Regions from separate parts of the Rhizobium sp. YTUHZ045 genome, predicted to be linked through region 4. Evidence: predicted binding sites of a transcription regulator. Region 4 holds the regulator's gene; each other region holds the start of a gene.
What was found. The regulator PhoB, encoded in region 4, activates phosphate uptake and scavenging genes when phosphate is short. The targets are predictions, from matches to a motif close to TGTCATNNANCTGTCAT.
Positions count from the first base shown of each region.

Region 1: the regulator PhoB is predicted to act here: its motif matches at 4,413-4,429, upstream of NMA58_RS28200 (acid phosphatase).
Region 2: the regulator PhoB is predicted to act here: its motif matches at 4,976-4,992, upstream of phnF (phosphonate metabolism transcriptional regulator PhnF).
Region 3: the regulator PhoB is predicted to act here: its motif matches at 2,310-2,326, upstream of NMA58_RS19270 (DUF2794 domain-containing protein).

Region 1 is NZ_CP101434.1:232,722-240,354, reverse strand. It holds gene pcaF (3-oxoadipyl-CoA thiolase) at 1-345, opposite strand, end outside; gene NMA58_RS28215 (3-oxoacid CoA-transferase subunit B) at 356-1,045, opposite strand; gene NMA58_RS28210 (3-oxoacid CoA-transferase subunit A) at 1,042-1,749, opposite strand; gene NMA58_RS28205 (IclR family transcriptional regulator) at 1,880-2,638, shown strand; gene NMA58_RS28200 (acid phosphatase) at 2,742-4,286, opposite strand; gene NMA58_RS28195 (cytochrome-c peroxidase) at 4,482-5,771, shown strand; gene NMA58_RS28190 (acyltransferase family protein) at 5,804-6,916, opposite strand; gene NMA58_RS28185 (lipopolysaccharide biosynthesis protein) at 7,006-7,633, opposite strand, start outside.
Region 2 is NZ_CP101432.1:4,325,527-4,333,159, reverse strand. It holds gene NMA58_RS21165 (glucokinase) at 1-751, shown strand, start outside; gene NMA58_RS21160 (ABC transporter ATP-binding protein) at 875-2,662, shown strand; gene dapB (4-hydroxy-tetrahydrodipicolinate reductase) at 2,678-3,502, shown strand; gene NMA58_RS21150 (2,3-bisphosphoglycerate-dependent phosphoglycerate mutase) at 3,524-4,159, shown strand; gene phnF (phosphonate metabolism transcriptional regulator PhnF) at 4,215-4,952, opposite strand; gene phnG (phosphonate C-P lyase system protein PhnG) at 5,061-5,537, shown strand; gene phnH (phosphonate C-P lyase system protein PhnH) at 5,537-6,145, shown strand; gene NMA58_RS21130 (carbon-phosphorus lyase complex subunit PhnI) at 6,150-7,256, shown strand; gene NMA58_RS21125 (alpha-D-ribose 1-methylphosphonate 5-phosphate C-P-lyase PhnJ) at 7,253-7,633, shown strand, end outside.
Region 3 is NZ_CP101432.1:3,908,658-3,916,290, reverse strand. It holds gene acnA (aconitate hydratase AcnA) at 1-964, shown strand, start outside; gene NMA58_RS19275 (DUF1223 domain-containing protein) at 1,310-2,050, shown strand; gene NMA58_RS19270 (DUF2794 domain-containing protein) at 2,349-2,750, shown strand; gene NMA58_RS19265 (GNAT family N-acetyltransferase) at 2,757-3,314, opposite strand; gene NMA58_RS19260 (Bax inhibitor-1/YccA family protein) at 3,422-4,150, opposite strand; gene NMA58_RS19255 (ABC transporter permease) at 4,325-6,868, opposite strand; gene NMA58_RS19250 (ABC transporter ATP-binding protein) at 6,865-7,572, opposite strand.
Region 4 is NZ_CP101432.1:162,296-169,928, reverse strand. It holds gene NMA58_RS00855 (Hsp33 family molecular chaperone) at 1-427, opposite strand, end outside; gene argF (ornithine carbamoyltransferase) at 521-1,435, opposite strand; gene NMA58_RS00845 (aspartate aminotransferase family protein) at 1,473-2,672, opposite strand; gene NMA58_RS00840 (GcrA family cell cycle regulator) at 3,097-3,630, shown strand; gene phoB (phosphate regulon transcriptional regulator PhoB) at 3,876-4,559, opposite strand; gene phoU (phosphate signaling complex protein PhoU) at 4,685-5,398, opposite strand; gene pstB (phosphate ABC transporter ATP-binding protein PstB) at 5,443-6,258, opposite strand; gene pstA (phosphate ABC transporter permease PstA) at 6,274-7,596, opposite strand; gene pstC (phosphate ABC transporter permease subunit PstC) at 7,593-7,633, opposite strand, start outside.

The DNA.
Region 1 (7,633 bases), on a different replicon from region 4:
ACCGGCGAGCATCAGTTCCGCCTCGCCGGCGCGGATGGCGCGCGCCGCCGTCATCACTGCATCCATGCCGGAGCCGCAGAGCCGGTTGATCGTCGTGCCCGGGACAGCGACGGGCAGGCCGGCGAGCAGCGCCGACATGCGGGCGACGTTGCGGTTGTCCTCGCCCGCCTGATTGGCGCAGCCGAAGATCACGTCGTCGACGGCTTCCCAGTCGACGGCGCCGTTGCGCGCCATCAGCGCCTTCAGCGGGATGGCGCCGAGATCGTCGGCCCGCACCTGGGAAAGCGCGCCGGCGAAGCGGCCGATCGGCGTCCTGATATAGTCGCAGATGAAGGCTTCGGTCATGGCTTTCCCTTCAGAGTTTCGGAACGACGAGATCGGCCACCGGGCGGTCGACATGCAGTCGCGCCCCGGTCATCGCCTGCAGTTCTTCCAGCGACATGGCGGCGAGCTTCTCGCGCAGGACGAAGCGCCCGTCGAGGATGTCGATGACGGCGTGGCTGGTATAGACGCGGGTGATGCAGGCGACGCCGGTCAGCGGGAAGCTGCATTTCTCCACCAGCTTCGGCTCGCCCGTCTTGGTGACGTGCTCGGTGATGACGCAGACCTGCTTGGCGCCATGCACCAGGTCCATGGCGCCGCCGACGGCCGGCACGCCCTTGCTGCCGACCCGCCAATTGGCGAGATCGCCATTCTCCGCGACCTGATAGGCGCCGAGGATCGCGACGTCGAGATGGCCGCCGCGCACCATGGCGAAGCTGTCGGCATGGTGGAAGAAGGCCGCACCCGGCTTCAGCGTCACCGCCTTCTTGCCGGCGTTGATCAGATCCCAGTCTTCCTCGCCTTCCTCTGGCGGTTCGCCAAAATTGAGGATGCCGTTTTCGGTGTGGAAGATCGCCTGACGGCCGGGCGGCTGATAGCGGGCGACCATTTCGGGAAAGCCGATGCCGAGATTGACATAGGCGCCGTCAGCAATGTCCTGCGCCGCGCGCCAGGCGATCTGCGCATTGGAAAGTTTGATGTCGTCCCTGATATCGACGGTCATACGTAGACCACTCCGGCTCGGATGAGCTCTTCTTCCTGCTGCGGATGGGGGACGGCGACGAGACGGTCGACGAAGATGCCGGGGGTGACGACATGCTCGGGATCGATGCCGCCGGCCGGCACGATCGAGGAGACCTGGGCGATCGTCGTGGCGGCCGCCATGCACATCAGCGGATTAAAATTGCGGCCGGCCTTGTTGTAGGTGAGGTTGCCGTGGACATCGCCGACCGCCGCCTTGACGATGGCAAAATCGGCTTTCAGCCAGCGCTCCTGCACATAATGGCGGCCGTCGAATTCGGCGATGACCTTGCCTTCCGCGAGTTCGGTGCCGTAGCCGGTCGGCGTATAAAAGGCCGGAATGCCGGAGCCGCCGGCGCGGATGCGCTCGGCGAGCGTGCCCTGCGGCACCAGTTCGAGCTCGATTTCGCCGGCCAGATATTTTTCGGTGAAGGCGCGCGGATCCGAGGAGCGCGGAAACGAGCAGATCATTTTCCGGACCAGGCCGGCGTCAATCATCGCGGCGATGCCGATGCGGCCGTTGCCGGCATTGTTGTTGATCACGGTCAAGTTTTTCGGGCCCTTGTCGATCAGGGCATGAATCAGCTCGATCGGCGCGCCGGAGCCGCCGAAACCGCCGATCATGACGGTGGCGCCGTCGCCGATCTCGGAGACGGCCGTCGCCGTGCTCGCGACTGTTTTGTCCATGGGGATCTCCTCAGCCTTTCCTTGTCATCAGAAATAAAACGCAGCAGGAGCAACGGCAAGGCATTCTGTGCGTTATTTGACATTTGTTCATATATCGCACATACTCACTGTTGAGAGGAGAATCGAACCCATGCGTGAAACCGATTTCGTCAGCGGCTTTGCCCGCGGCCTGAAAGTCATCGAGGTCTTCGGCGAAACGCGGCAGCGGCTGTCGATCGCCGAAGCCGCGAAGCTGACCGGGCTCGACCGCGCCACGGTGCGGCGTTCGCTACTGACGCTCGCCGATCTCGGCTATGCCGATTATGACGGCAAGTTCTTCACGCTGACGCCGAAGATCCTGCGGCTCGGCCATGCCTATCTCGCCGCAACGCCGCTGCCGGCGCTCCTGCAGCCGCATCTCGATCTTCTCTCGGAAAAGTCCGGCCAGAGCGCCTCGGCCTCGGTGCTCGACGGCACCGAGATCGTCTATATCGCCCGCGCCGCGCAGCGCCGGGTCATGTCGATCAATCTGACCCCCGGCAGCCGCCTGCCGGCCTATTGCGCCTCGATGGGCCGGGTGCTGCTCGCCGCCCTTTCCGAAAACGAGGCGCACGCCATCCTTGCCCGCAGCGAGCTGAAGCAGAACACGGCCAAGACCCGCACCGACCCGCACGAGCTCATCGCCGAATTCCGCCGGGTGCGCGCCCAAGGCTACGCCATCATCGACCAGGAGCTGGAGATCGGCCTCTGCTCAATCGCCGTGCCTGTTGAAAACGATCGCGGCGAAACTGTCGCGGCGATCAATATCGGCGCGCCGGCCGCCCTTGTCCCGGCCGCCGAGATGAAGGAGCGCTATCTGCCGCTTCTGAAGGAAACGCAGGCGGCGTTGCGACCGCTGCTGCGCCGGTGACGATAAGCAGTTCCAGCAAAAGTGCGCAGCGGTTTTGCGTCCGGAATGCGAAAAAGAAAGAGATGGACCGGCTCCGATGGAAACCGGGGCCGGTCGCGATCAATCAATGCGTCAGATCGAGCGCGGCTGTGAGATCGCCCATCGGCGGCTCGCCATTGTCGCTGAGCGCCTTGTCGCGGGCGGCGATGCCGGGCAGCACCGGCAGGTCGTAACGCGTCGTGATCAGCCGGATTATCGAGGTCGTGTCGTACTGGGTATGATCGACCGTGCCGGCCTTGGCGAAGGGCGAAATGATCACGGCCGGGACGCGGTTGCCCGGACCCCAGCGGTCGGCCTTCGGCGGCGCGACGTGATCCCAGAAGCCGCCATTCTCGTCATAGGTGACGATGACGAGCATATGGCCCCATTGCGGGCTCTTCTCGAGATGGGCGACGACATCGGCAAGATGCTGGTCGCCGCTTGATACATCGGCATAACCACCATGTTCGTTGAGATTGCCCTGCGGCTTGTAGAAGGAAACCGCCGGCAGCTTGCCAGCGTCGACATCCTTGAGGAAGGCCTCGCCGGCAAGACCGCCATCCTTCAGATGTTCGGCGCGATCAGGCGTGCCGGGGGCGAAATTGGCGAAATAATTGAAGGGCTGGTGGTGGAACTGGAAGTTCGGCACCGGTGTGGCGTTTTTGCCGTCGAGCGCCGCCTGCCAGGCGCCGCCATACCAGGCCCAGCTGACGCCCTTCTGCGACAGGAGATCGCCGATGGTGGTCTCATGCTGCGGCGGCAAAGTCGTCGCCGCATTGGGATCGGCATAGGCCGGATCGCCGTCCTTGGCCGGCGGATTGGCGCTCGGCTGATAGGGCGGCTGCATGGTGTTGACGGCGTAGAAGTCTGGGGTCAGCGTGCCGTCGGAGACGAATTTCGGCGCCCCCTGCAGCGCCGATTGCGGCGCGTTGTCGGCGACAACAAGCGAGGTGCCGTCGGCATCGACCTTGGCGATGACAGGCTTTGCCGGGCTCTTGTCGGCATCGGGATAAAAGGGCGCGCAGGCGCAGACCAGCGCGAAATGGTTGAGGAAGGAGCCGCCGAAAGCGCCCTGGAAGAAATTGTCGGCAAGCACGTACTTTTTCGCGACCTGCCACATCGGCAGGATCGAGCCGTCGTAGTGACCCATTACCAGGCTGCCCGAATCGGCCCAGGCGACGAACTTGTCGTTCTTGCCGCCGTCGATCTGCATCTGCTCCTGATAGAAGCGGTGCCAGAGATCGCGGGTGACGATCGTCGGCGCCTGTGCAAACCCCTTGGGATCGTCGATCGCAAAGCTGGCATTGGCAAGATGGGCTGACTGCGCCTCGGTGATCGCAGGCGTCACGCCTTTGGCGGTCAGGCCGCCCCAGGCCGGCGGCAGTTCGGCGAGCGGCTTGCCGTCGCGGTCGAGCTGGCGGTCCTGACCGGCGCCGACATTGGCAAGGCCGTTGGCGCCGGGAAAGCCGCCATAGAGATTATCGAAGCTGCGGTTTTCGGCATAGATGACGACAATATTGCCGATCTTGTCGTAACCGGCGGGCGCGGCATGGGCGGATGCCGCGATAGTGAGCGGCACGATGGCCGATCCGGCGAGGCAAAGCGAGGCGAGGCGTTTCAGGCTTTTCACGGAGGTACCTCATGGCTGGGGCGTTGGCTAGAGGGAGCGGAGGCCGCTCGGGGGCGAGCTGACGCTATTCCCGCCGTCTATCAACTTTGTGACAGCAAGGTTACAGCGCGGCGACCGGACACGAGCCGTCATCAATTTGTTGCACCGAGGCTCGATTATGCTGGACCTTACCTCTAAGCCACTGGAATCCCTAGCATGGCTAAAACGATGTCCTGGCTTGCGCGGCCCGGCCTGGCGGCCGGAATCGGCGCTGCAATGCTCTCTCTCGCCATTATGCCGCTGCGGCAAAGCAGCGCGGCGGCGGCTGCCGGCATCCATCCCGGCCCAATGTCGCGCGCCGAGGCCTTCGCCCGGGCCGAATGGCTGACCGCGCTCGGCCGCAAGATGTTTTTCGATCCCTCGCTCTCGGCCTCGGGGCTGCAGGCCTGCGCCTCCTGCCATGATCCAGCCCACGCCTTCGGCCCGGCCTCGGCAGCGCCGGTCGAGATGGGCGGCGCCAATATGGACCGGCCGGGCCTGCGCGCCGTCCCGACGCTGCGCTACCTGCAGGCGGTGCCCGCCTTCACCGAGCATTATTACGAGTCCGAGGACGAGGGCGACGAGAGCGTCGACAACGGCCCGACCGGCGGCCTGACCTGGGACGGCCGGGTCGATCATGGCGCCGACCAGGCGAAGATCCCGCTGCTCTCACCCTTCGAGATGGGCAACACGGATGCGGCCGACGTCGCCGCCAAACTGCGCAAGGCGTCCTATGCCGCCGACGTCAAAGCGGTCTTCGGCGAGACCGTATTCGACAATCCGCAAGACACATTCGACGCCGCCGCCGAGGCGCTCGCCACCTTCGAGCAGAGCGGCCCGGATTTCTACCCCTATTCCAGCCGCTACGACGCCTTTCTCGCCGGCAAGGCGACGCTGACTGCGCAGGAACTGCACGGCCGGCAGCTGTTCGAGGACCCGGCCAAGGGCAATTGTTCGAGCTGTCACCTCAGCGAACCCGCCAATGACGGCGAGCCGCCGCTCTTTTCCGATTTCGGCTTCCTCGCGCTCGGCGCGCCGCGCAACATGGCGATCCCGGCCAATGGCGATCCGACCTATCATGACCTCGGCCTCTGCGGCCCTCAGCGGACCGATCTCGCCAGCCACAAGGACTATTGCGGCCTCTTCCGCACGCCGACGCTGCGCAATGTCGCGCTGAAGAAGAGCTTCTTCCACAACGGCTATTTCCACACGCTGCGCGACGTGGTCTCCTTCTATGCCACCCGCGACAGCGACCCCGGCCGCTGGTATGCGCAAAATGCCGACGGCACGATCCGCCGCTATGACGACCTGCCGCAGGCCTATTCGGACAATCTCAACCAGGACCCGCCCTTCGGCCGGAAGCCCGGCGACGCGCCGGCGCTGACCGATCCCGAAATCGACGACATCGTCGCCTTCCTCGGGACGCTGACGGATGCGGATCTGCTGCCAGAGCCGAGCGGGGATTGAAACAATCGCTGGATGGGCCGTGCGAAGCCCAGTCAGGGCTGCATGTCATCGAGCTGTACGGTTTGACGCACCCGTATGGCCGTGGCCTTGTCTAGGAGACGTGCGGTCGCATAGGCGAAGCAGACCACCGCACCGAGAAGCACCAGAAACGCGAGGGGGCCGTTCAGACCCATCGAGGCAGCAAATGGCTTGAAGACGCCGATTATACCTCGGTGCAGGATGTAGACGGGATAGGAGATGAATCCGATCCAGGTTGCCAGGCCCTCTGCCTGGGCGGGCATCTCCAGCAACAGGCCGAGTGTTACGATGAGCGGCGCCAGGGTGATCGCGAAGATCAGATCATAGTAGGGCCGCAGTACGAGCGGAACCGGAGCTGCAATGCAGATCAGCAAAAGCAGGCACGGAGCTATTGCGACCCAGCCCCTCCTCCAGGCCGGTGCGTCGTTGAAGAGACGGCTGATAACGACACCTGCGGTAAATGAGAACATCACCCTCGGCAGTCCACCCACTGCGGAAGGCCACTCCCAGCCGATATTCAACATGCCGTACTTCAGACTGACAAAAACCAAGAATGCCGCCGAGACGAGCGCAACGGCGCAGAGGGCGCGGACGGAGAGCCGGAAGAGCCACAGTGCGAAGACGATATTGACCAGCAACTCCCAGAACATCGACCAGGCCGGGCCGTTGATCGGAAACATCCCTTGCATCGGATGCGCTTGAAGGAAATACATCGGGCTCGGCAAAACGAAGGTGTTGGTTGCGCTCGACACCAGCAGATCGACCGCGCTTTGGGCTCGCAGTCCCCAGCTCGTCAACAGAATGATCTGCACGAGGCCAACCAAGATCCCGATCAGATAAAGCGGATACAGGCGTTTGATGCGGGCCTTCATGAATGACTGAAATGGCAGGCCGCGCGACAGCCTTCGTCCGTAAATGTCGGCGATAATGAAGCCGCTGAGAACGAAGAAAAAGTCGACCGCCAGATAAGCCGATGGCGCGTATCTCTCCTGGAAGTGCGTGGCGACAACACAAATGGCGGCAAAGCCGCGCATGGCATCGAGCGTATAGTAGCGGCTGCGGCCACTTGTCGAAACATCTGCCCGGTGAAGCTGATGTAACGGATAATCGCGGTCGAGATCGGTCATCTTGTCGATTATCCCATGCGCTTGCGGCCGAAGGCCGTTTGGGTTGAGAGACGGGCGGCGAAACAATCCGCCGCGCTGGAGCCAGGAAATCACACAGGGGTGGCCACTGCGCCCCTGTTGCCCTTGCGCTGCCGAGCCTGCTTGATGCTGCCGATCAGGACATTCAGGCGCGCCCTGCACAGCAAGAATATCAGGCTGCAGTAAGCGATGCCGCCTGCAAGGGCTTCTATAGCCAGACGTGCGTAGGGCGACCAATGAAGCAACAGTTCATGCAGCAGCAAAACGACAGCCACCATCGCTGCACTGGCCGTGGTCGGCCGCAGGAACTGCGCCAAATATGCCGGCACACTCAGCTCTATATGCTGCGACACCTTCCAGCTGGTGATCGGCCAGAACAGCAGAACTTCGATCATGATCGCAAACACGATTGTCGTCACGCCGTAGGGGTAAAGAACTGCGATGGTCAGAAGCGTGAGAACGTTTCGAACCAGCTGGTAGTAAAACCACCAATCCATCTCTCCCTGGCTTTTTATCAGGGATGCCTGCACGTAGCCGATCCCAGCCATCAAGCCAATAACGCAGTAGAATCGAACCGGCCAAACTGCCTCGATCCAGTGCGCACCGAAAATCGTCGTGATTGCATCATCGGCAACCGCCGCAAGCCCGATGAAGACGGGGTAGGAAACCAGAGCACAGCCAAACGTCGCCATCAGGAAT
Region 2 (7,633 bases), 340 kb from region 4:
GCGGCCGAAGACGATGATCGAGGGCCTCGGCATCGAGGATGTGCTCGTCGTCAACGATTTCGAGGCGCAGGCGCTGGCGATTGCCGCCCTATCGGATGAAAACCGCGAACGCATCGGCAGCGCCACCGGCGACATGGTCGCCTCGCGCGTTGTGCTCGGTCCCGGTACCGGCCTCGGCGTCGGCGGGCTTGTGCATGCCCAGCATACTTGGATCCCGGTTCCCGGCGAAGGCGGCCATATCGATCTCGGGCCGCGCAGCAAGCGCGATTATGAGATCTTTCCGCATGTCGAGACGATCGAAGGCCGTGTGTCGGCCGAACAGATCCTCTGCGGACGCGGCCTCGTCAATCTTTACAACGCCATCTGCATGGCCGACGGCATCCAGCCGACGATGAAGGATCCGGCCGAGATCACCTCGCACGCGCTGGCGGTTAGCGACAAGGCGGCCGTCGAGACCGTTTCGCTGTTTGCCACCTATCTCGGCCGCGTGGCGGGCGACATGGCGATGGTGTTCATGGCGCGCGGCGGCGTCTACCTCTCCGGCGGCATCTCGCAAAAGATCCTCCCGGCGCTGAAGAAACCGGAATTCCGCCAGGCTTTCGAGGACAAGGCGCCGCATAGCGCGCTGCTTCGCACCATCCCGACTTATGTGGTGACGCATCCGCTGGCGGCGCTCGCAGGGCTTTCCTCCTATGCGCGCATGCCGGGCAATTTCGGCGTATCGACCGAAGGCCGCCGGTGGCGGCGCTGAGCCAGCGCACGTCCCTCCGGGCCGCGCCGCGGTCTAGCCAAACCAGTCCCAACTCTTTATAGAGCCGGCCAAAGTGCGCGCCACGTTCAGGACGCGCTCCGTCTCGGACAGGAAGCTTGATATTTGGAAGCCGTGGAAAGCAGAAAGCAGAGCGTCAGCAGCGATACCGTAACCGGCATCCTGAAGCGCATCATCGCTGAAAACGGCCGCGACCATCTCTGGGGTTATGTCTTCGCGATCGCCTGCCTCGTGGTCGTGGCGCTTTCGACGGCATTCACCGCCTGGATCATGCGGGCGATCATCGACGAAGCCTTCGCCAACCGCCGCGCCGATGTCGTCTGGATCATCTGTCTTTCGATCTTCGTCGCCTTCGTGCTGCGCGGCTTTGCCAGCTATGGCCAGGCCGTGGCGCTTTCCAAGGTCGGCAACAATATCGTCGCCCGCTATCAGCGCCGCCTCTATGCGCATCTGATGACGCTTTCCGTGGGCTTTTTCAGCGAGGCACGCTCGGCTCACATCGCAGCGCAGGTGAGCCAGAACGTCAGCGGCATCCGTGACGTGCTCAACCTGACGATCACCTCGACGGTGCGCGACCTCCTGACTTTCGTTTCGTTGATCGGCGTGATGGTCCTGCAGGACCCGCTGCTCAGCCTCGCCGTGTTCGTCATGGCGCCGCCGCTGCTCTATGCACTGCGTTATGTTTCCAAACGTCTTCGCTCGGCGACCCGTGAGGCCGTGCATCTGAACAGCCACGTGCTGGGGGCCATGCAGGAGACGATCCAAGGTATTGCCATCGTCAAAGCCTTTACGATGGAAGAGGAACTGGAGAACAAGGTCAACAAGCTCATCACGGCCGCCGAAAACCGGGCGAACCGGATTGCCCGGCTTTCCGAGCGAACCTCGCCGCTGACGGAGAGCTTCGCAGGCTTTGCCGTCGCCAGCGTGCTCGCCTATGCCGCCTATCGCTCGATCTATTACAATGTGGCCCCGGGCGCCTTCTTCTCCTTCGTGACGGCGCTGCTGCTTGCCTATGATCCCGCCCGCCGCCTTGCCCGCCTGCAGGTGCAGATGGAACGCGCCGTCGTCAATGCGCGGATGATCTACGAATTGCTCGACATGGAGCCGCGCCAGCGCGACTTGCCGGATGCCCGGCCGTTGACGGTGACGCAGGCGAGAATCGAATTCCGCAATGTGTCCTTCGCCTACGGCAATGAAAGCGTGCTGAACAGCGTCAGCTTCGTCGCCGAGGGTGGGGCGACCACGGCGCTCGTCGGCCCGTCGGGAGCTGGTAAATCCACCGTCATCAGCCTCATTCCGCGTTTCTACGATCCGCGCGAAGGCGAAATCCTGATCGACGGGCAGGATATTGCCCATGTCACCAAGAAGTCGCTGCGCCACCAGCTCGCCTATGTCTCACAGCAGCCCTACCTGTTCGAGGGCACGATCCGCGACAATATCCGCTACGGCCGGCCGGAAGCGACCGATGCCGAGGTGGAAGGGGCGGCCCGGCTGGCCTATGCGCATGACTTCATCTCAGCGCAGCCACAGGGCTACGATACCCCTGTCGGCGAAAACGGCGTGACGCTTTCGGGCGGCCAACGCCAGCGGCTTTCGATCGCCCGCGCTTTGGTGCGCAACGCGCCGATCCTGCTGCTCGACGAAGCGACCTCCGCCCTCGACACCGAATCCGAGGCCGCCGTGCAGAAGGCGCTCGACGAGGCGATGACCGGACGCACCGTCGTTGTCATTGCCCATCGACTTTCGACCGTGGTGCGCGCCGACAAGATCGTCGTCATGCAGCAGGGCCGGGTCGTCGAGGAGGGCAATCATGAGACGCTTGCGAAGGTCAGCGACGGTCTTTACGCTCGCCTCAACAACCTGCAGAGGCCCTCGGCCTCGGATTCATACTAACATGGCGAGACTGACATGAGCGATGCTGCGATGAAACTGGTGGTGGTCGGCGCAGCTGGACGCATGGGGCAGACGCTGATCCGGCTCATTCATTCGATCGAAGGCGTGACGCTGCATGCCGCGATCGAGCGCGCCGGCTCCCCATTCGTCGGCAAGGATGCCGGTGAGATTGCCGGACTCGGGCCGACCGGCGTCATCATCGGCGACGACCCGCTCCAGGCCTTCCTGCATGCCGAAGGCGTAGTCGACTTCACCGCGCCTGCCGCCACGGTGGAGTTTTCCGGTCTCGCCGCTCAGGCCCGCATCGTTCATGTTGTCGGTACAACGGGCTGCTCGAGCGAGGACAACGCGAAGATCGCCGCCGCGGCCCGCCATGCCCGCATCGTCAAGTCGGGCAATATGAGCCTCGGGGTCAATCTGCTCAGCGTGCTGGCAGAGCAGGCCGCGCGGGCGCTCGATCCCGCAGATTGGGACATCGAAATCCTGGAAATGCACCACAAGCACAAGGTGGACGCGCCATCCGGCACCGCCCTTCTCTTCGGTGAAGCCGCGGCCAAGGGCCGCAATATCGATCTTGCGTCGAAATCGGTCAGGGTTCGCGACGGCCATACCGGCGCCCGCGAGGCGGGCACGATCGGTTTTGCGACGCTGCGGGGCGGCTCGGTCATAGGCGAGCATTCCGTGCTTTTCGCCGGAGAAGGCGAAATCGTCACCCTGTCGCACAGCGCGGCCGACCGTTCTATCTTCGCGCGCGGCGCCATCAAAGCCGCGCTCTGGGCGCGCGACAAGAAGCCGGGTCTCTATTCCATGCTCGACGTGCTCGGGCTTTCTTCCCAATAAGGATACTACGGAGGCATATTCATGAGCGGTACCCTCGTCCTCGTTCGCCACGGCCAGAGCGACTGGAACCTGAAGAATCTCTTCACCGGCTGGAAGGACCCGGATCTGACGGAACTCGGCATTCAGGAAGCCAAAGCCGGCGGCGCTGCGCTTGCCGAATACGGGATCAAATTCGACGTCGCCTATACCTCGGCGCTGGTGCGCGCGCAGCACACGCTGAAGCTCATCCTCGACAAGGTCGGCCAGCCTGATCTCGAGACCATCCGCGACCAGGCGCTGAACGAGCGCGACTACGGCGATCTCTCCGGTCTCAACAAGGATGACGCGCGCGCCAAATGGGGCGAGGAACAGGTGCATATCTGGCGCCGCTCCTACGACGTGCCGCCGCCCGGCGGTGAAAGCCTGCGCGATACCGGCGCCCGCGTCTGGCCCTACTACCTCACCGAGATCCTGCCGCGCGTGCTCCGCGGCGAAAAGGTGCTGGTCGCTGCCCACGGCAATTCGCTGCGTTCGCTGGTCATGGTGCTCGACAAGCTGACCAAAGAAGGCGTGCTCGCCCTCAACCTCGCGACCGGCGTTCCCATGGTCTACAAGCTGAACGCGGATTCCACCGTCGCCTCCAAGGAAGTGCTGGGCGATATGTCCGGCGCACACTGAATTCTGTGAGGCGTGCCACCGAACGGGTCGGCGCACCTTGTCTCAATTCCTGGCCTCAGTTCTCGATCGTGAACTGTACCCGGTCGGCGGCGAAACGGCTTATCGAATATTGCACCGGTACGCCGTCGAGATCGGTGTTCATTGCCTTGGCAATCAGCAGGATCGCGCCGGGAGTGAGTTCCAGATCTGCAAGGTCGGCTGTCGCAGCATGGGCGGCTGTTATCTCGGTCGTCGCCCGGACGTAGTCCCCGAGGCCGAGCTCGGCGAAAGCCTTGGTGATCGATTCGTGCTTGCGGTAGGCCTCACCGATCCCGGCGAAACGTTCGGCGGGAAACCAGCTCGTCGCCTTTGAAACCGGCCGCCTGTCGGCATGGCGCAATGTTTCCAGCCGGATTACTTGCTCACCCTGTTTCAGGCCCAGCCAACGGGCAACGTCGGCGCTCGCCTCCTCCCGCGTCTCATCGAGCAGAAGGCCGCGCATCTCGCGCGCCTGATCGCCGATGCCGGCGGTGAAACGCGTGCGCCGGGTGATCGGGAAATTCAGCCGCTCCTTGCGCTCGATCAGCGTGCCGCGGCCTTGCACAGCACGCACGATTCCCTCCTGCGCCAGCGCAGCCAGCGCACTGCGAACCGTATGGCGGTTGACGCCGAATTGCAGCGCCAGCACCGTTTCCGGCGGCACCATTCCGGTTTCGTCATAGGCGCCGTTGCCGATCGCCTCGCGAATCCGATCGGCGATCTGACGCCACAGCGCCACACCCGTCTGCCTCTGCACCTGCTTCAGTCCTGCCATTCCGCCTCTGCTTTGCCTCACGATGTCACACGCTTGTCACGACACCGATTTAAGGCTAGGTATAGCTTGTATGGTTGTCTATATCAATAGACATTTGAGGAAGCAGCGATGATATCAGCGGACAAGACAAACGCCGCGTCACAGACGGTCTTGGAGCGCAAACGCGCCGCCGATCTGCTGGCGCATGCGGGACGGAGCGAACTCCAGGCGGCCTGGGACGCGTTGCCGCAAAAGCCCGTGGCTTATCCGGTGCGCGGACCGGAGACGGGACTGGTGATGGTGCGCGGCCGCATCGGCGGCGGCGGAGCTCCCTTTAATCTCGGCGAGGTGACGATGACACGCTCAACGGTGCGGCTCGAGTCCGGCTCCATCGGTCATGCGCAGGCGCTCGGCACCGACCGGGAGAAGGCCCGTCTTGCGGCGATCTTCGACGCGCTCTGGCAGGAGGAGGCGACCAGGGATTTCGTCGAACAGGCGCTGCTTTTGCCGATCGCGGAAAGGATCGCCACCACCGAACGTCGCAAGGCGGATGAGACGGCGGCAACCCGCGTCGACTTCTTCACCATGGTGCGGGGGGACAACTGATGGGTCTGACGACAGAAGTCTTTACCGGTGGCTTTACCGATCCGGTTTTCCATGCGCAGAGCGTCTTCAAGATGCTGATGGACGGCATGGCCCGCCCCGGCACCATCCAGACCGTTGAGCCCGAGATCGACCCGCCGGCGCCGCTCGGTATTGCCGCCGGCACGATCGCGCTCACTCTTTGCGACCATGACACATCAGTCTGGCTTACCTCGGGACTAGCGAAATCCGCTGTGCCGGACTGGCTCGGCTTCCACACCGGCGCCCCGCTGACCGCCGAAAAGGCGGATGCGCGCTTTGCCTTCATCGAGGCGGGCACTGCGCTTTGCTCCTTCGGCCTGTTTGCGTCAGGCACGCAGGAATATCCCGACCGCTCGACGACTGTTGTCATCGAACTTCCCGAACTCGACGGCGGACGCAGGCTGGTGCTGATGGGTCCGGGGATCCAGAGCGTCGTGGAGATCGCGCCTGTCGGCCTACCGGAGACCTTCCTCAGGCTCTGGGCCGAGAACCGCGCGCTTTTTCCGCGCGGCATCGACATCGTGCTGACATCGGGCAAGCGCTTCGTCTGCCTGCCGCGCACCACCAAGATCACAGCAACGGAGATCTGAGCTCATGTATGTTGCCGTCAAGGGTGGCGAGGCCGCCATTGCCAATGCCCACCGTCTGCTCGCCGACCGTCGCCGCGGTGACCGGTCGCTGCCAGCGATCGGCATCGACCAGATCGTCGAACAACTCGCCCTCGCCGTCGACCGCGTCATGGCCGAGGCCTCGCTTTTCGACCGGACTCTCGCAGCGCTGGCCGTCCGTCAATCGCGCGGCGACATGATCGAGGCGATCTTCCTGCTGCGCGCTTACCGCACGACGCTGCCGCGCTTCGGTTATTCCAGACCGCTCGACACGGCTGGCATGGCGATCGAACGCCGTATCTCGGCGACCTACAAGGATCTGCCGGGCGGCCAGCTGCTCGGCCCCACCTTCGACTATACCCACCGGCTGCTCGATCCCTCCCTGCTTGAGGACGAAGCGGTCGAGGCGCCGGCCCAGCGTCCGGCCGAGACCGGCCGCGTCATGCGCGTCTCCGAAATCCTCGGCGAGGAAGGCTTGATCGAGGCGGACGGCGACATGCCCGAGGATCACGAGATCGGCGACCTGACCCGCGAGCCGATGGAATTCCCGATGACCCGGGACCTGCGCCTGCAGGCGCTTGCCCGCGGCGACGAGGGCTTCCTGCTGGCGCTCGGTTATTCAACCCAGCGCGGCTACGGCCGCAACCATCCTTTCACCGGGGAGATCCGCATCGGCGAAGTCGAGGTGGAATTCGACGTGCCTGAGCTCGGTTTCGCGGTCTCGCTCGGCACGATCCTGATCACCGAGTGCCAGATGGTCAACCAGTTTAAGGGCTCGGCGAAGGCACCCCCGCAATTCACCCGCGGCTACGGCCTGGTCTTCGGCCAGAGCGAACGCAAGGCGATGGCAATGTCGCTGGTCGATCGGGCGCTGCGGGCAGAAGAGCTCGGCGAGGATATCACCGCGCCGGCACAGGACGAGGAATTCGTCATTTCCCACTCCGACAACGTTCAGGCAACGGGTTTCGTCGAGCACCTGAAGCTGCCGCATTATGTGGATTTCCAGGCCGAACTCGATCTCGTCCGCCGCATGCGTCACGAATTCGAAGCCGCCCGCAACAGCGGCGAAGAGATGAAGGAAGCCGCCGAATGAGCGATCTCGCCAGCTACAACTTCGCCTATCTCGATGAACAGACCAAGCGGATGATCCGCCGCGCCATCCTGAAGGCAATCGCCATTCCCGGCTACCAGGTGCCGTTTGCCAGTAGAGAAATGCCGATGCCCTATGGCTGGGGCACCGGCGGCGTGCAGGTAACGGCCTCGATCATCGGCCCTGATGACGTGCTGAAGGTCATAGACCAGGGCGCCGACGACACGACCAACGCTGTCTCCATCCGCGCCTTCTTCCAAAAGGTCGCAAATGTCGCGGTGACGACGCACACCAGCGAGGCGACGATCATCCAGACACGCCACCGCATCCCGGAGGAAAAACTCGGGCCCGGCCAGGTGCTCGTCTATCAGGTGCCGATC
Region 3 (7,633 bases), 760 kb from region 4:
CGAAGACCAGAACGGCAAGCCGGTCTACCTCAAGGATATCTGGCCGACCTCGCACGAGGTGCAGGAGTTCATCCAGAAATACGTCACCCGCGAACTCTACGAAACCAAGTATGCCGACGTCTTCAAGGGTGATGCCAACTGGCAGGCCGTCCAGGTCCCGCCGGGCCAGACCTATGCCTGGGACGACAACTCCACCTATGTCCAGAACCCGCCCTATTTCGTCGGCATGGGCAAGAAGGGCACCGGCGTCTCCGACATCAAGGGCGCCCGCGTCCTCGGCCTGTTCGGTGACAAGATCACCACCGACCACATCTCTCCGGCCGGTTCGATCAAGGCGGCATCGCCGGCCGGCGCATACCTCATCGGCCATGACGTTGCCGTTGCCGACTTCAACCAATACGGCACGCGGCGCGGCAACCATGAAGTGATGATGCGCGGCACCTTCGCCAATATCCGCATCCGCAATCACATGCTCGGCCCGAACGGCAAGGAAGGCGGCTACACGATCCACTACCCGTCGAAGGAAGAGACATCGATCTACGACGCCGCCATGCAGTACAAGGCCGAAGGCGTGCCGCTCGTCATCTTCGCCGGCGTCGAATACGGCAACGGCTCCTCGCGCGACTGGGCTGCCAAGGGCACCAACCTGCTCGGCGTCAAGGCCGTGATCGCCCAGAGCTTCGAGCGCATCCATCGCTCGAACCTGGTCGGCATGGGCGTCATCCCCTTCGTCTTCGAAGAGGGCACGACCTGGCAGAGCCTCGGCCTCAAGGGCGACGAGCTCGTCACCATCGAGGGGCTGGACAAGATCAAGCCGCGCGAGAGGAAGATCGCCAAGATCACCTATGGCGACGGCACGGTGAAGGAAGTTCCGCTGCTGTCGCGCGTCGATACGCTCGACGAGGTGATCTACCTCAACAATGGCGGCATCCTGCAGACGGTTCTGCGTGATCTCGCTGCCTGATTGTCGAGCATGATGCCGAAAAGTGTGAGCGGTTTTCGGAAAACATCATGCTCTGCTTCTTTGATGTAGATCCGGATTAAGATTTTAGGCCGAATCGGCCTGAAATCATCCGGATCTAGGAGATTGCTATGATAATGGCCGCCGGAGAGCAATTTCCGGCGGCTCCTCTTTGCGGCGACAGTATTCGATGGGGCTCACGATGATTTGTTTTCAGCGCTTTCCGGGCGAGCTACGTCTCACCCGTTCGTGACTTTTCGTTTGGACCCGGAAGGATTATTCGTACGTTCATGTCTCAGAGCCTTCGGTTCCTAAACGCCGCCGGCGCTGAAAAAGAGGTGCAGGTGAATGTCCCCCCGTTTCTTGATTTCGCTGATCGCCGGCGTTGCTTTTGCAGGCTCGCTGCATGCCGAAAACGGCAAGCCGAGAGGCGTCGTCGAGCTTTTCACGTCACAGGGCTGCTCCTCCTGTCCTCCCGCTGATGCCGCCTTCCGCAAGCTGGTGAACCAAGGCGATGTCATCGCGCTCGCCTATCACATCGACTACTGGAATTATCTCGGCTGGGCCGATACGCTGAGCTCGAAGGAAAATACCGAGCGGCAGTACGGCTATGCCAGGACGATGGGTCGCAGCAACGTCTATACGCCGCAAGCCATCGTCAACGGGCGCGGCCATTTGGCCGGCGCCGATCTCACCGGCATCAACAGCAAGATCGACACCTACAGCAGCGAAGGCAATGGGCTGACCGTTCCCATCAGCGCGGCGATGCGCGGCGACGAGCTGGAGATCAAGATCGGTGCCGGACAGGGCAAGGCCAATGTCGTCATGGTGTATTTCGACAAGGAGAAGACAATCGAAGTCGAAAAAGGCGAAAACAGCGGAAAGAAGATCTCCTATCTGCACAGCGTCACCAACGTCGAAACTGTCGGCATGTGGGATGGCAAGGCGACCAGTCTGACGCTACCGGCGAGCGTCTTGCAGCGGCCGCAGCTCGAGGGCTGCGCAATCCTGCTACAGTCGGCCACGGCCGACGGCGATCCGGCGGCGATCCTCGGCGCGACCGTGGTGATGGCGGGAAAAAGCATCTGATATTTCACCCGAGTACGGGTGAAATGCGGGCGGCCCGGCCGAGCGTATTCGGGGCTGGGGTTAAGGTCGATACGCTCCGCCGGGCCCTTTGGCGCGCTGGCGCCAAACCGGGATGCATAAATCTCCCGCAAATGAGGCGCTGTTTTGACTGAAATGCGGCACTGGGGAGAAAGCATTGCTTGGTCCCCAGCGAACGTGACTGGACGTGCGGCGAATGTGAGGAGCGCCGCTCTTGCAATTTGCGGCGGCTCGGGCAAACTGTCACTCTCCTGTCACAAGCGGAGGCCTTGGAGACCTGATGACAGATCAGCCGGATTTGCGACACGGCGAAAGCCGCTCCGTCGACAATAGTTCCTCGGTCATCGTCGATCTCAGGGAATACAAACAAAGCAAGGACCCGCTTCCGGTGACTTTCCACCGGCGCGAGCTGGATGCGATCCTCTGGATCTACGGCCGCATGGTGGGCGAGGGGGAATGGCGCGATTACGCCATCGACCATCTGAAGGACAGAGCGGTCTTTTCCGTCTTCAAGCGCTCCGGCGAGATGCCGCTCTTCCGGATTGAAAAGAACCCGAAGCTTGCCGCCAAGCAAGGTGCCTATTCCGTGATCAATATCAACGGCATGATCCTGAAGCGCGGACACGAGTTGAACCAGGTCCTCAAGGTATTCGACAAAACCTTGAAACTCGTGGATAAATAACTCTTATCAGCCCGCAAACAGCGTACCGGGGTAGGTGGAGGGATTCGGATCGGTTGTCATGCCCTCGCCGAGGCTGCGCTGCATGAGCATCGTGTCCAGCCAGTGGCCGTGCTTGTAGCCGGTGCCCTTCATCAGGCCGACCTCCACAAAACCTGCCTTCAGATGAAGCGCGATCGAGGCCGGGCTCGCGCCACCGATGACGGCTACCATCTGACGAAAACCAAGCGCGGTGCAGCGGTCGATCAGCTCGATCATCAGTGCCTTGCCGATGCCACGGCCGCGGGCTTCGGGGGCCAGGTAGATCGAATCCTCCACCATCCAGCGATAGGCGGGGCGGGTGCGGAAGGCCGACGCATAAGCGTAGCCCAGGAGTTTCCCGTCCGCATCGGCCGCGGCGATGTAGGGATATTGCTGACTGACTATCGCGGAAAAACGCTGGGCCATTTCGGCCTCGGAGGGCGGCGCAATCTCGTAGCTTGCAACGCCATTCAGGACCGAGTCACGATAGATCTCCGTGATGGCGGGGATGTCGGCTTGGGCGGCGTTGCGCAGAAGGAAGGACATCGGGGCGGCAGGTCCATCGGAAGAGCAGGCTCCTCTAAAATCATCCCTGCGAAACCGGCGCAACAAAAAAGGCGGCCGAAGCCGCCTTTTCGATCTCATTGCGCCTGTTATCTGCGGTTGCCCATGAACTGCAGCAGGAACATGAAGAGGTTCAAGAAGTCGAGGTAAAGCGTCAGTGCACCCATGATCGCCTTGCGACCGGCGACAGCGACGTCATCGGCTTCATAGTAGAGTTCCTTGATCCGCTGCGTGTCGTAGGCAGTGAGGCCTGCGAAGATCAGCACGCCGATCACCGAGATCGCGAACTGCAGCGCGGATGAAGCCAGGAAGATGTTGACGAGCGAGGCGATGATCAGGCCGAAGAGACCCATGATCAGGAACGAACCCATCGCCGACAGGTCACGCTTCGCGGTATAGCCGTAAAGCGACAGTGCGCCGAAGGAGGCGGCGGTGACGAAGAAGGTCTGAACAACGCTCTGGCCGGTATAGACCAGGAAGATCGACGAGAGCGACAGCCCTACCAGGGCGGCGTAGATCCAGAAGGTGGTCTGGGCGGCGGAGACGCTCATCTGATGAATGCGGAAGCTCAGGAAGAAGACGACCGCAAGGGGGGCAAGGATGACGACCCAGCGCAACGGCGACTGGAACAGAAGCGCGCCAAACTGGGTGAGCTGGCCGTCCTGGACCGCGAAGTTGAATCCGAGATATGCGGCCACGCCGGTGATCGCCAGGCCCAGCGCCATCAGGTTGTAGACCTTGAGCATATATGCGCGCAGGCCTTGATCAATCATCTCGCCGGTCTGGACGCGGCTTTGATAGTTACGAAGATCAGCCATAGTTTCCTCTTACAAGCTCCGAAGGAGATACGGTGTCGGGGTTCTCGACCCGGGCGCCGCTGCGGAGCTCCAGCATGCCTGCAGACAATATGAGGCTTTCGCCCTTTGCAAACAAGGGGCCTGCAACGGCGCGGCCGGTTAAATCGCCGTAAGGTGAAGGCTTTTGGGACAGCTTCAAAGCTCGCGCAGCACGGGCGCCGCCTTCTGCCCGAGGATGCGCCAGGTGCCGATGAGACCGATGCCGACTGTCAGAACGAGTGCCGTCACCAGCGTCAGGCCCGCCACGTCAGGCAGGAAGGCAGACGGCAGTCGCATGATGCGGGCGACGATGAACCAGGCGGCGACGGCGCCGGCAAAGAGTGCGAAGATCGCAGTCGCCAGTCCGAGGATCAGATATTCGTAGCTGAAGGCACGAATCAGCATGGCGCGCGTGGCGCCGAGCGTCTTCAGCACCACCGCATCGTGGGTGCGCGCCCTGTTGCCGGCGGCGAGCGCACCGGCCAGGACAAGGATCGAGGCGATGAGCGCCACCGATGCGGCGGCACGGATCGCTGTCGCAAGCTGCCTGACGAGCTGGTTGACGATGTCGATCGCGTCCTTGACTCGCACGCTGGTGATCGTCGGATAGGTATTGGTGACGGATTTCAGGATCGCCGCATCTTCGGCCGGCGTCGAGGAGGGATCGGTCAGGGTCGCCAGCCAGGCATGCGGGGCGCCGCGGAAGGTGTTCGGTGAGAAGACCATGACGAAATTGATCGACAGTGATTCCCATTGGACGCGGCGCAGATTGGCAATCTTTGCCGTGATATTGCGCCCCAGCACGTTCACGGTCACCGTGTCTCCGATCTTGAGCCCGAGTTCATGCGCCTCTTCCGAGGAGAAGGAGACGAGCGGCTCGCCGCTATAATCCTTGTCCCACCAGATGCCTTCGGTGAGGGCGGCATTTTCCGGCAGCGTGTCGGCGTAGGTGATGCCTCGATCGCCGTTCAGCACCCAGCGGCCGGCGGCCGGCACATTCATCTTGGTGACGTCCTCGCCGTTGAAGGCGACGATCCGGCCGCGCAGCATCGGCACCTCCATCAACTTGCCCTTCGGCGCCTGCGTCTGGACAAGATTTCGGAAGGCGTCGACCTCGGCACTCTGGATATCGACGAAGAAGAAGTTGGGTGCACCCTCGTTCATTCGGCCGGTCAGCTGCTGGCGCAGGTTGCCGTCGATCAGGGTCAGGGTCACCAGCAATGCCAGGCCGAGGCCGAGCGAGAGCACGACCGATGGCGTCAGCGCGCCGGGGCGGTGGATGTTGCCGATTGCGAGCCTCAGCGCCGGCGAATGAACGCGCGGGCTGCGGCGCGCGAGCCAGGCGATCAAGGCGGCGACGAGGCGCAGGACGACGAAGGCGAAGACGATTGCGCCGACGAAGACGACGCCGATGAAACGGTCATAGGCGGTGAGGATGGCAAGGCCGGCAAGGGCAGCCATGAAGAGGGCGGCAAGCAGGATATAGGGCCAGGACGGTAGACGGAGGGCCTCAAAACCCTGCTCGCGGAAGAGCGCGGTGGCCGGTACTTCGCGGGCATGGCCGAGCGGCAGAATGGCGAAGGCGAGCGTGGTCAGGATGCCGAAGAGCGTCGCAAGCAGCAGGGCACTGGGATAGAGGGTCGGCTCGGTCGAGACCGGCAGGAATTGCGCCAGGAACTGTGCTGCAAAGATCGGCGACAGGGCGCCGATGACGAGGCCGGCCATAATGCCGCCAAGGGCGATGATGGCGATCTGAAAGAGATAGATCAGAACGACGACGGCGGCCTGAGCGCCGAGGCATTTGAAGGTGGCGATGGTGGTGCGCTTGGAATCGAGGAAAGCACGCACGGCGTTGGCGACGCCAACACCACCGACGATCAGGGCTGTGAGGCCGACCAGCGTCAGAAATTGCGAGAAACGGGTGATGTTTTCAGTGAGCGAGGGTGCTGCGCGGTCGCTGGTGCGGATCGCCCAGCCGGCAGAGGGAAACTCCTTGGAGGCACGCGCCTGGATGCCCGACATGGCGCGCTTGTCTTCCAATCGGATCTTATAGGCGTGTTCAACCAGACTTCCGGTCTGGATCAGCCCCGAGGCTTCGAGCGCCTGTCGGCTGACAAGCAGACGCGGCGCAAAGCCGAAGCCTTCCGACAGCGCGTCCGGCTCGGTCTTCACTGTACCGGTAATGCTGAGCTTGACATTGCCGAGCAGCAATTCGTCGCCGATCGCAAGGCCGAGCCGATCGAGAAGCAGCGGGGCGGCGACCGCGCCATAGGTGCCGCCTTGGCCGGAAAGCAGGGCTGCAAGCGGATAGTCCGGTTCGGCGACGAACCTGCCGTAGAGCGGATAGGCGTCATCGACCGCCTTGACCTCGACCAGCGCCTGATCAGAACCGTCGGGCTTGCGGGCCATCGAGCGCAGACCCGTTGAAACCGATACGGTTCCCAGGCCCTGAAGGAAGCTCATTTCCTGAGGTGTCGCCTGGCGATTGTTGAGTTCGAAGCGGACGTCGCCCGCCAGCAGCTCCTGCCCCTGCGAGGCGATCGTGTCGGTGATCGACTGCGAAACGGAATTGACGGCGGCGATCGCCCCGGTGCCGAGTGCGATGCAGGCCAGGAAGATATAGAAGCCGCGGATGCCGCCGCGCAACTCGCGAAGCGCCAGGCGAAAAGCGAGCGCGACGCGTGGCGTGACCATGCTCATGCGATTGCCGCTTCGCTGCGGCGGGCAGCGCTGTCGCCCTCGATCCTGCCGGAACGGACGCGGATCTGGCGCGAGCAGCGGTTTGCAAGCGAGATGTCGTGGGTGACGAGAAGCAGGGTCATGCCGCGCTCGGCCTGCTTGGCAAAAAGAAGGTCGGCGATCTGTCGGCCGGTCTCGGTATCGAGATTGCCTGTGGGCTCGTCGGCAATCAGCAAGGCGGGCGAAGGAGCGAGCGCTCTGGCAATCGCCACGCGCTGCTGCTCGCCGCCGGAAAGCTGGCCGGGATAGTGGTTCAGCCGTTCGCCGAGTCCGACCGAATTCAGTTCGCGATGGGCGATTTCGAAGGCGTTGCTGATATTGGCGAGCTCCAGCGGCACCGCGACGTTTTCCAGCGCCGTCATGTTGGCGATCAGGTGGAAGGACTGGAAGACGATGCCGATGTTGCGGCCTCGGAAATCGGCGACCTCATCCTCACTGAGGGCGTGGAGCGGCGTGTCATTGATGTTGATTTCGCCGCTGTCGAGCTTCTCCAGTCCTGCAAGCACCATCAGCAGAGTGGATTTGCCGGAACCGGAAGGCCCGACGATGCCGACGGATTCGCCGGCTGATATATCGAGATCGATACCCTTCAGAACATGGACGGAGGCGGCCGCACTGCCAAGGGTGAGATCGGCGCCCTTCAACTCGATGATGGTTTTTGCCAACGGAAATCGCCCTATATTAATCTCTAACGCAATGGCCGCATAACGGCACCTCGCCAATCTA
Region 4 (7,633 bases):
GCTGCGCGAACTTGCCCTGGTCGATGGTGAAGGCGAGCACGCCCTTGCCGAGCAGCTGCTCCGGCTCGGTCTCGCCTGAGGCAATCGCCTGGTCGAGCAGCGCCCGGTCGAAACGGGCATAGGCACGCACGTTCTCCGGCGTCGAGAAATCGGCGACGAGCAGATCGACCGGGCCGTCGCCCTTGGTCTGCACGGTGAACTTGCCGTCGAACTTCAGCGAGGTGCCGAGCAGCACCGTCAGCACGACGACTTCGGCGAGCAGCCGGGCGACGGGCGCGGGATAATGATGGCGCTCGAGGATCGCATCGAGCATGGGGCCGAGCTGGACGGCGCGGCCGCGCACATCCAGACCCTCCACCTGAAAGGGGACGACATGATCATCGCCGGCGAAATCGAACTGGCCGAGGGCGGCTGCAGCTTCTGCCATGGCTTTACTCCTGGTTTCTGGAGCGGCGGCCAAAGTGTCCGGCGCTCGCGCAGTCGGGCCGCAAGCTTATGACTCGCAACATCCGATTATGGTTCAGATCGCGCCCAGGCACCAAGCAAGAATCGACTTCTGCGCATGAAGACGGTTTTCCGCTTCATCGAAGACCACGGATTGCGGGCCGTCGATCACCTCGTCCGTCACTTCCTCACCGCGATGCGCCGGCAGGCAATGCATGAACAATGCATCCTTGCCGGCCTTGGCCATCAAGGCCGCATTGACCTGATAAGGCTGGAAGACGTTGTGACCCCGGGCCCGATGTTCCTGATTCATGGAGACCCAGGTATCGGTCACCACGCAATCGGCACCTTCGACCGCACGGTCGGCATCATGGCAGAGCATGACTTCGGCGCCCTCATTGCGGGCCCAGTTCAGATAGTGATCCTTGGGCTCGGAACCAAGAGGCACGGCCATGTTCATGCGGTAGCCGAAGCGCGCAGCCCCTTCCACCAGCGAATGCAGCACATTGTTGCCGTCGCCGGTCCATGCGATCGTCTTGCCCTTGATCGGGCCGCGATGCTCCTCGAAGGTCATGATATCGGCCATGATCTGGCAGGGGTGGGTGTCGTCCGTCAGCGCATTGATCACAGGCACGGTCGCGTGCTCGGCGAGCTCCAAAAGCCTGGAATGCTCGGTGGTGCGGATCATGATCGCATCGACATAACGCGACAGCACCTTGGCGGTGTCGCCGATCGTCTCGGCGCGGCCGAGCTGCATTTCAGTACCGGAGAGAAACAGCGTTTCGCCGCCGAGCTGGCGCATGCCGACGTCGAAGGAGACGCGGGTGCGGGTCGACGGCTTCTCGAAGATCATCGCCAGCATCTTGCCGGCGAGCGGCTTGTCGCCCTTGCCGGATTTGAAGGCCTGCTTGCGGGCGAGCGCGTCGTTCATGATAGTTCTGAGGTCGGCCGAGGTGACGGCCGAAAGATCGAGGAAATGTTTAGGAGCCATGTTCTTACCTGTCGTGCGCCCGAAGGCGGCGATCCCTTCAAGCCGTCTTCTTGATCTTGGCGGCGCGGATGCTCTCGGCGGCGCGCTCGAGGCGCACGAGCCCCTCGCGGGCTTCTTCGGCAGTGACCACCAGCGGCGGAAGAAGGCGGATGACGTTGTCGCCGGCCGGCACGCCGAGCAGATGCGCGGCGCGGATCGCCTGCAGCAACTCGGCCGAGGGAACCGCAGCCTTGACGCCGAGCAGAAGCCCCTCGCCTCGGATATCCTCGATCACATCGGGATACCGATCCTTGAGCGAGGCCAGCCCCTGGCGGAAGACGAGCGCGACGTCGCGCACATGCTCAAGGAAGCCATCGGCGAGGATGACGTCGAGCACGGCACTGCCGACCGCCATGGCCAGCGGATTGCCGCCATAGGTCGAACCATGCGTGCCGGCCTTCATGCCGGAGGCAGCCTCGGCCGTGGCAAGGCAGGCGCCGAGCGGGAAACCGCCGCCGATGCCCTTGGCAACGGCCATGATATCGGGCGTGATGCCGGACCATTCATGGGCGAAGAGCTTGCCGGTGCGGCCGACGCCGGTCTGGACCTCGTCGAGGATCAGCAGCAGGCCGTTTTCGTCGCAGATCCGGCGAAGCGCCTTCATGAATTCGCCGGTGGCGGGGCGCACGCCGCCCTCGCCTTGCACCGGCTCGATCAGGATTGCGGCCGTCGCATCGGTAATGGCGGCGCGGACGGCCTCGATGTCGCCGAACGGCACCTGATCGAAACCCGGAGCCTTGGGGCCGAAACCTTCGAGATATTTCTCCTGACCGCCGGCGGCAATCGTCGCGAGCGTGCGCCCATGGAAGGCGCCCTCGAAGGTGATGATATGGAACCGCTCGGGATGGCCCTTGGAAAACTGGTAGCGGCGCGCGGTCTTGATGGCGCATTCGAGCGCCTCGGCGCCCGAATTGGTGAAGAACACCTTATCGGCGAAGGTAGCGTCCGTCAGGCGCTTGGCGAGGCGCTCCTGGCCGGGGATTTCATAGATGTTGGAGAGGTGCCAGACCTTGTCGGCCTGCTCCTTCAACGCCGCGACCACATGCGGGTTGCCATGGCCGACGGAGGTGACGGCGACACCGGCGCCGAAATCGAGATAACGCTCGCCGCTCTCGGTGATCAGCCATACGCCCTCGCCTCGCTCGAACCGCAGCGGGGCGCGAGAATAGGTGTCATAAAGCGGCGCGGCTTCAGCCATGGCGCGGGTCTCCCGTTCAATGTTCTCTTGCACGGACTCCGGCTAACAGAACCAGGTCCAAAAAATCAAAAATGCCGCCTTTCGGCGGCGAGCGGTACTATTTCCTTTTCGCGCTGCAATGTCAACAAAACTGCCGCCTTAGCCTATGCAGCAAGCTTGTGCAGCGGCACTTTCGGCCTTCAACAGGCATTATTGCAGAAATGCCACGCAGAGGCAGCAAGTTGGGGAAAACTTGAAATTCGATTCATCCGGATTCCCGCGACTCTTGTCACGGAGTCAGCCTCACACTAGGTTAAAGTTCAATTACTAGACTGCATGCGGCGGAACTAGTCACCAAAATTGATCAAGCGTTTCTTGTTTCGGAGGCTTCCGGGACAACGGTGAGGGATTCTGCCATCACCAACGCAAAAGGTGGAGACAGGGCATGAACTGGACAGACGAGCGGGTCGAGAAACTCAAGAAGCTTTGGGCCGAAGGACTGAGCGCCAGCCAGATTGCTGCGCAGCTTGGCGGCGTCAGCCGAAACGCCGTTATCGGCAAGGTGCACAGGCTCAGCCTTCCCGGCCGCGCCAAAGCCGGCGGCACGGCCACCGCGGCGCGCACGCCGAAGCGCCAGACGTCCGCGCCGCGCGCGCCGAATTACGCCTCCCGGATCACCACCCGCACCGTGACCCGTCAACAGGGCGCAACGATGCTGAAGGAAGAGATCGAGGTCGATGCCGTCGACGAAATGGAATATGTGCCGGCCGGCAATGTGGTCGTGCCGATTTCTCGCCGCCTCGGCCTGACGGAGCTCACCGAACGCACCTGCAAATGGCCGGTCGGCGACCCGCTCAAGGAAGATTTCCATTTCTGCGGCTGCGAGTCCCCCGACAATTCTCCCTATTGCAGCTATCATCAGAAGCTTGCCTATCAGCCGATCAACGAAAGGCGCCGGGCCGCGGCACGGGTCAGCTGAGAAGGCGACATCGCCGGACATAAAAAACGGGCCGAGCGGCCCGTTTTTTATGATTGGAGTGGAAGCGCTGGGGTTGCCCCTCATCCGGCTGCCGCCACCTTCTCCCCGCACGCGGGGCGAAGGGACATGCCGCAACCTCTCCGTTCCCCGCCGACCTTTCGCAGGGCACGTCCCCTCTCCCCGTCAGAACGGGGAGAGGGCTAGGGTGAGGGGCAAATCTTTGACTTTAGCAGCAGTAGAAACCCTCAGGCTTCCATCGAATAACCCGCGCCACGGACGGTGCGGATGACGTCCTGCATGTTGGAGAAGTTCAGCGCCTTGCGCAGGCGGCCGACATGGACGTCGACGGTGCGCTCGTCGACATAGATGTCGTGGCCCCAGACGCCGTCGAGCAGCTGCGAGCGGGAAAAGACCCGGCCCGGCGACGACATCAGGAATTCCAGCAGGCGAAACTCGGTCGGGCCGAGGCGGACTTCGCGGCTCTTGCGGTGGACGCGATGGGTTTCGCGGTCGAGCTCGATATCGCCGCATTTCAGCACCGAGGACAGCACCTCGGGACGGGCACGGCGCAGCATCGCCTTGACGCGAGCGACGAGCTCGGGGGTCGAGAAGGGCTTGACGACATAATCGTCGGCGCCGGTGGACAGTCCGCGCACACGCTCGCTCTCCTCGCCGCGCGCCGTCAGCATGATGATCGGCAGTCGCTCGGTTTCCGGCCGCATGCGCAGGCGCCGGCAGAGTTCGATGCCGGAGACGCCGGGCAGCATCCAGTCGAGGATGAGCAGGTCGGGCGTGCGCTCCTGAAGCCTGATTTCGGCCTCGTCGCCGCGCAGGATGGTATCGACCTCGAAGCCTTCGGCTTCGAGATTATAGCGAAGGAGCACGCTGAGGGCTTCCTCGTCTTCAACAACTGCGACTCTCGGGATCATGCGTGTCCGTCTCCTCGCGCACAAGCCTTAAACCGGGGTTCTAAGCAGGCGTCCTGCGCAAATTCAGAAATTGGCTGCGACCTCTTTGCGCGCCCCGAACGGGCGCGCACGCAATCTTGGAAGGATTATTCCGTCGCGGCGCCAACGGTGTTGGCGCTGTCATCCTTCGGACGATCGCCTTCCGGCTGGGCGCCTGTCGCCATGTAGTAGATCGTCTCGGCGATGTTGGTGGCATGGTCGCCGATGCGCTCGATGTTCTTGGCGCAGAAGAGCAGATGCGTGCAGCTCGTGATGTTGCGCGGATCTTCCATCATGTAGGTCAAGAGCTCGCGGAACAGCGAGGTGTACATGGCGTCGATCTCGTTGTCGCGTTCGCGGATGGCGGTCGCCTTGTCGGCAGCGCGTGTCGTATAGACGTCGAGCACTTCCTTGAGCTGGACAAGCGCCAGCTCGGAGAGATGCTCGAGACCGCGGGCGAGCTTGCGGGGAACGCCGGTGCTCTGCACGGCGATGACGCGCTTGGCGGTGTTCTTGCCGAGGTCGCCGACGCGTTCGAGATCGGCGGCGATGCGGATCGAACCCATGATTTCGCGCAGGTCCGCGGCCATCGGCTGCCGGCGGGCGATGGTGACGATCGCCTTGTCGCCGATTTCGCGCTCGGTGTGATCGAGGATCACGTCGTCTGAGATGACCTTCTGCGCCAGCGCGGTATCGCCGTTGACCAGCGCCCGGACGGATTCGGCGACCATCTGTTCGGCCAGGCCGCCCATTTCGGAAATCCGCCTGGACAGGAACTTCAGATCATCATCATAGGCAGAATAAATATGTGTCGATGCCATGGGGCTTTGTCCTCGAATAAGGGGAAGGCTTCGGATGGCCGTGATCAGCCGAAGCGACCCATGATGTAGTCCTGGGTACGGGGATCGTCCGGATTGGTGAACATCTTGTCGGTGTCGTTCTCCTCGACAAGATTGCCGAGGTGGAACATGGCGGTGCGCTGCGAGACGCGCGCGGCCTGCTGCATGGAGTGGGTGACGATGACGATCGTATAGTTTTCGCGCAGTTCGTGGATCAGCTCCTCGACCTTGGCGGTGGCGATCGGGTCAAGGGCCGAGCAGGGCTCGTCCATCAGGATGACTTCCGGGCTGACGGCAACGGCGCGGGCAATGCACAGGCGCTGCTGCTGACCGCCGGAGAGGCCCGTGCCGGATTCGTGCACGCGGTCCTTGACCTCGTTCCAGAGCCCGGCGCGCTGCAGGCTGCTCTCGACGATCTGGTCGAGATCGGCCTTCGACTTGGCGAGACCGTGGATGCGGGGGCCGTAGGAGACGTTTTCATAGATCGACTTCGGGAACGGGTTCGGCTTCTGGAAAACCATGCCGACGCGGGCGCGAAGTTCGACGACGTCGATATCCGGATCATAGATATCGTCGCTGTCGAGCGTAATCTTGCCGGTGACGCGGCACCCCTCGATCGTGTCGTTCATGCGGTTCAGGCTTCGCAGGAAGGTCGACTTGCCGCAGCCCGAGGGGCCGATCAGGGCGGTTACGGTGTTTTCGCGGATGTTCAGGTTCACGTCGAAAAGCGCGCGCTTCTCGCCGTAGTATACGGAGACATCCTGTCCGATCATTTTATACGGGACGTTGCTCATCTTCTGATCCAGCGCCTTTTCAACTGCAGCTTCCGTCAGCATGTTCATGATGTTTGACTCCGTTTACCAGCGGCGCTCGAAGCGACGACGCAAGAGGATGGCGCCCATGTTCATGACGACCAGGAACAGGAGCAGGACGATGATGGCACCCGAAGTACGCTCCACGAAGGCACGTTCGGCCTCGTTCGCCCACATATAGACCTGCACGGGCAAGGCCGTCGAGGGCTCGAGCGGTGTCGCGGGCGCATTGGCGACGAAGGCGACCATGCCGATCAAGAGCAGCGGCGCGGTTTCGCCGAGCGCGTGCGCCAGGCCGATGATCGTGCCGGTGAGGATGCCGGGCATGGCAAGCGGCAGGACGTGGTGGAACACCATCTGCATCTTCGAGGCGCCGAGGCCGAGAGCTGCAGCGCGGATCGAAGGCGGCACGGCACGCAGGGCCGCGCGGGTAGCGATGATGATCGTCGGCAGGGTCATCAGCGTCAGCACCAGGCCGCCCACCAGAGAAGCCGAGCGCGGCAGGCCGATGAAGTTGATGAAGACGGAAAGGCCGAGCAGACCGTAGACGATCGACGGGACGGCTGCGAGGTTGTTGATGTTGACCTCGATCAGGTCCGTCAGCCTGTTCTTCGGCGCAAACTCCTCGAGATAGATCGAGGCGGCGACGCCGATCGGCAGCGACAGAACCAGCACGATCAGCATCAGGTAGAGCGAGCCGATGAGCGCGACGCCGAGTCCGGCGGCCTCCGGGCGGCTGGAATTGCCGTTGACGAAGAGACCGGTGTTGAACTGCTTCTGGAGAGTGCCGCTCGCCTTCAGCTGGTTCATCCAGTTGACCTGCTTGTCGTTGACCTTGCGGTTCTTCTCATCGACGGAAAGATCGATCTGGCCCTTGTTGGCGCTGTCGATATTGGCATCGGCGAGCAGGGTGACATTGACCGTCTTGCCGATGATCGAGGGATCGGTGACAACCAGATCGCGCAGCTGGATCGGCGCGCTCTTGGAGAGCATGGCGGTTGCATCGCGCGCATCCGGACGGCTCGATGCATTGATGTTCAGCTGCTTGACGATCGCGTCGCGCAGCAGAACCGGATAGTTGGCGGCAATCAGCACCGAAGGATCGGTTGCCCGCTTGCCGTTCGGATCGATCGTCTTTTCGGCGAATTCGATCGGCAGGGTGATCGTCGTCTGCTGGAAGGCGGTGTAACCTTTGCCGATCACCGTCCACAGCAGGACGAAGAGGAAGATAAGGCCGAAGGCGATGGCGGCGATACCGTAGGCCTGGAACCGGCGCTCGGCGGCATAGCGGCGCTTGATGCCGATATCACGGCGGGCCGGCGCTTTGGAAACGGTGGCACCGATGGCGGGAGAAACAATATTCGTCATTCGTACTGCTCCCGGTATTTGCGCACGATGTAGAGCG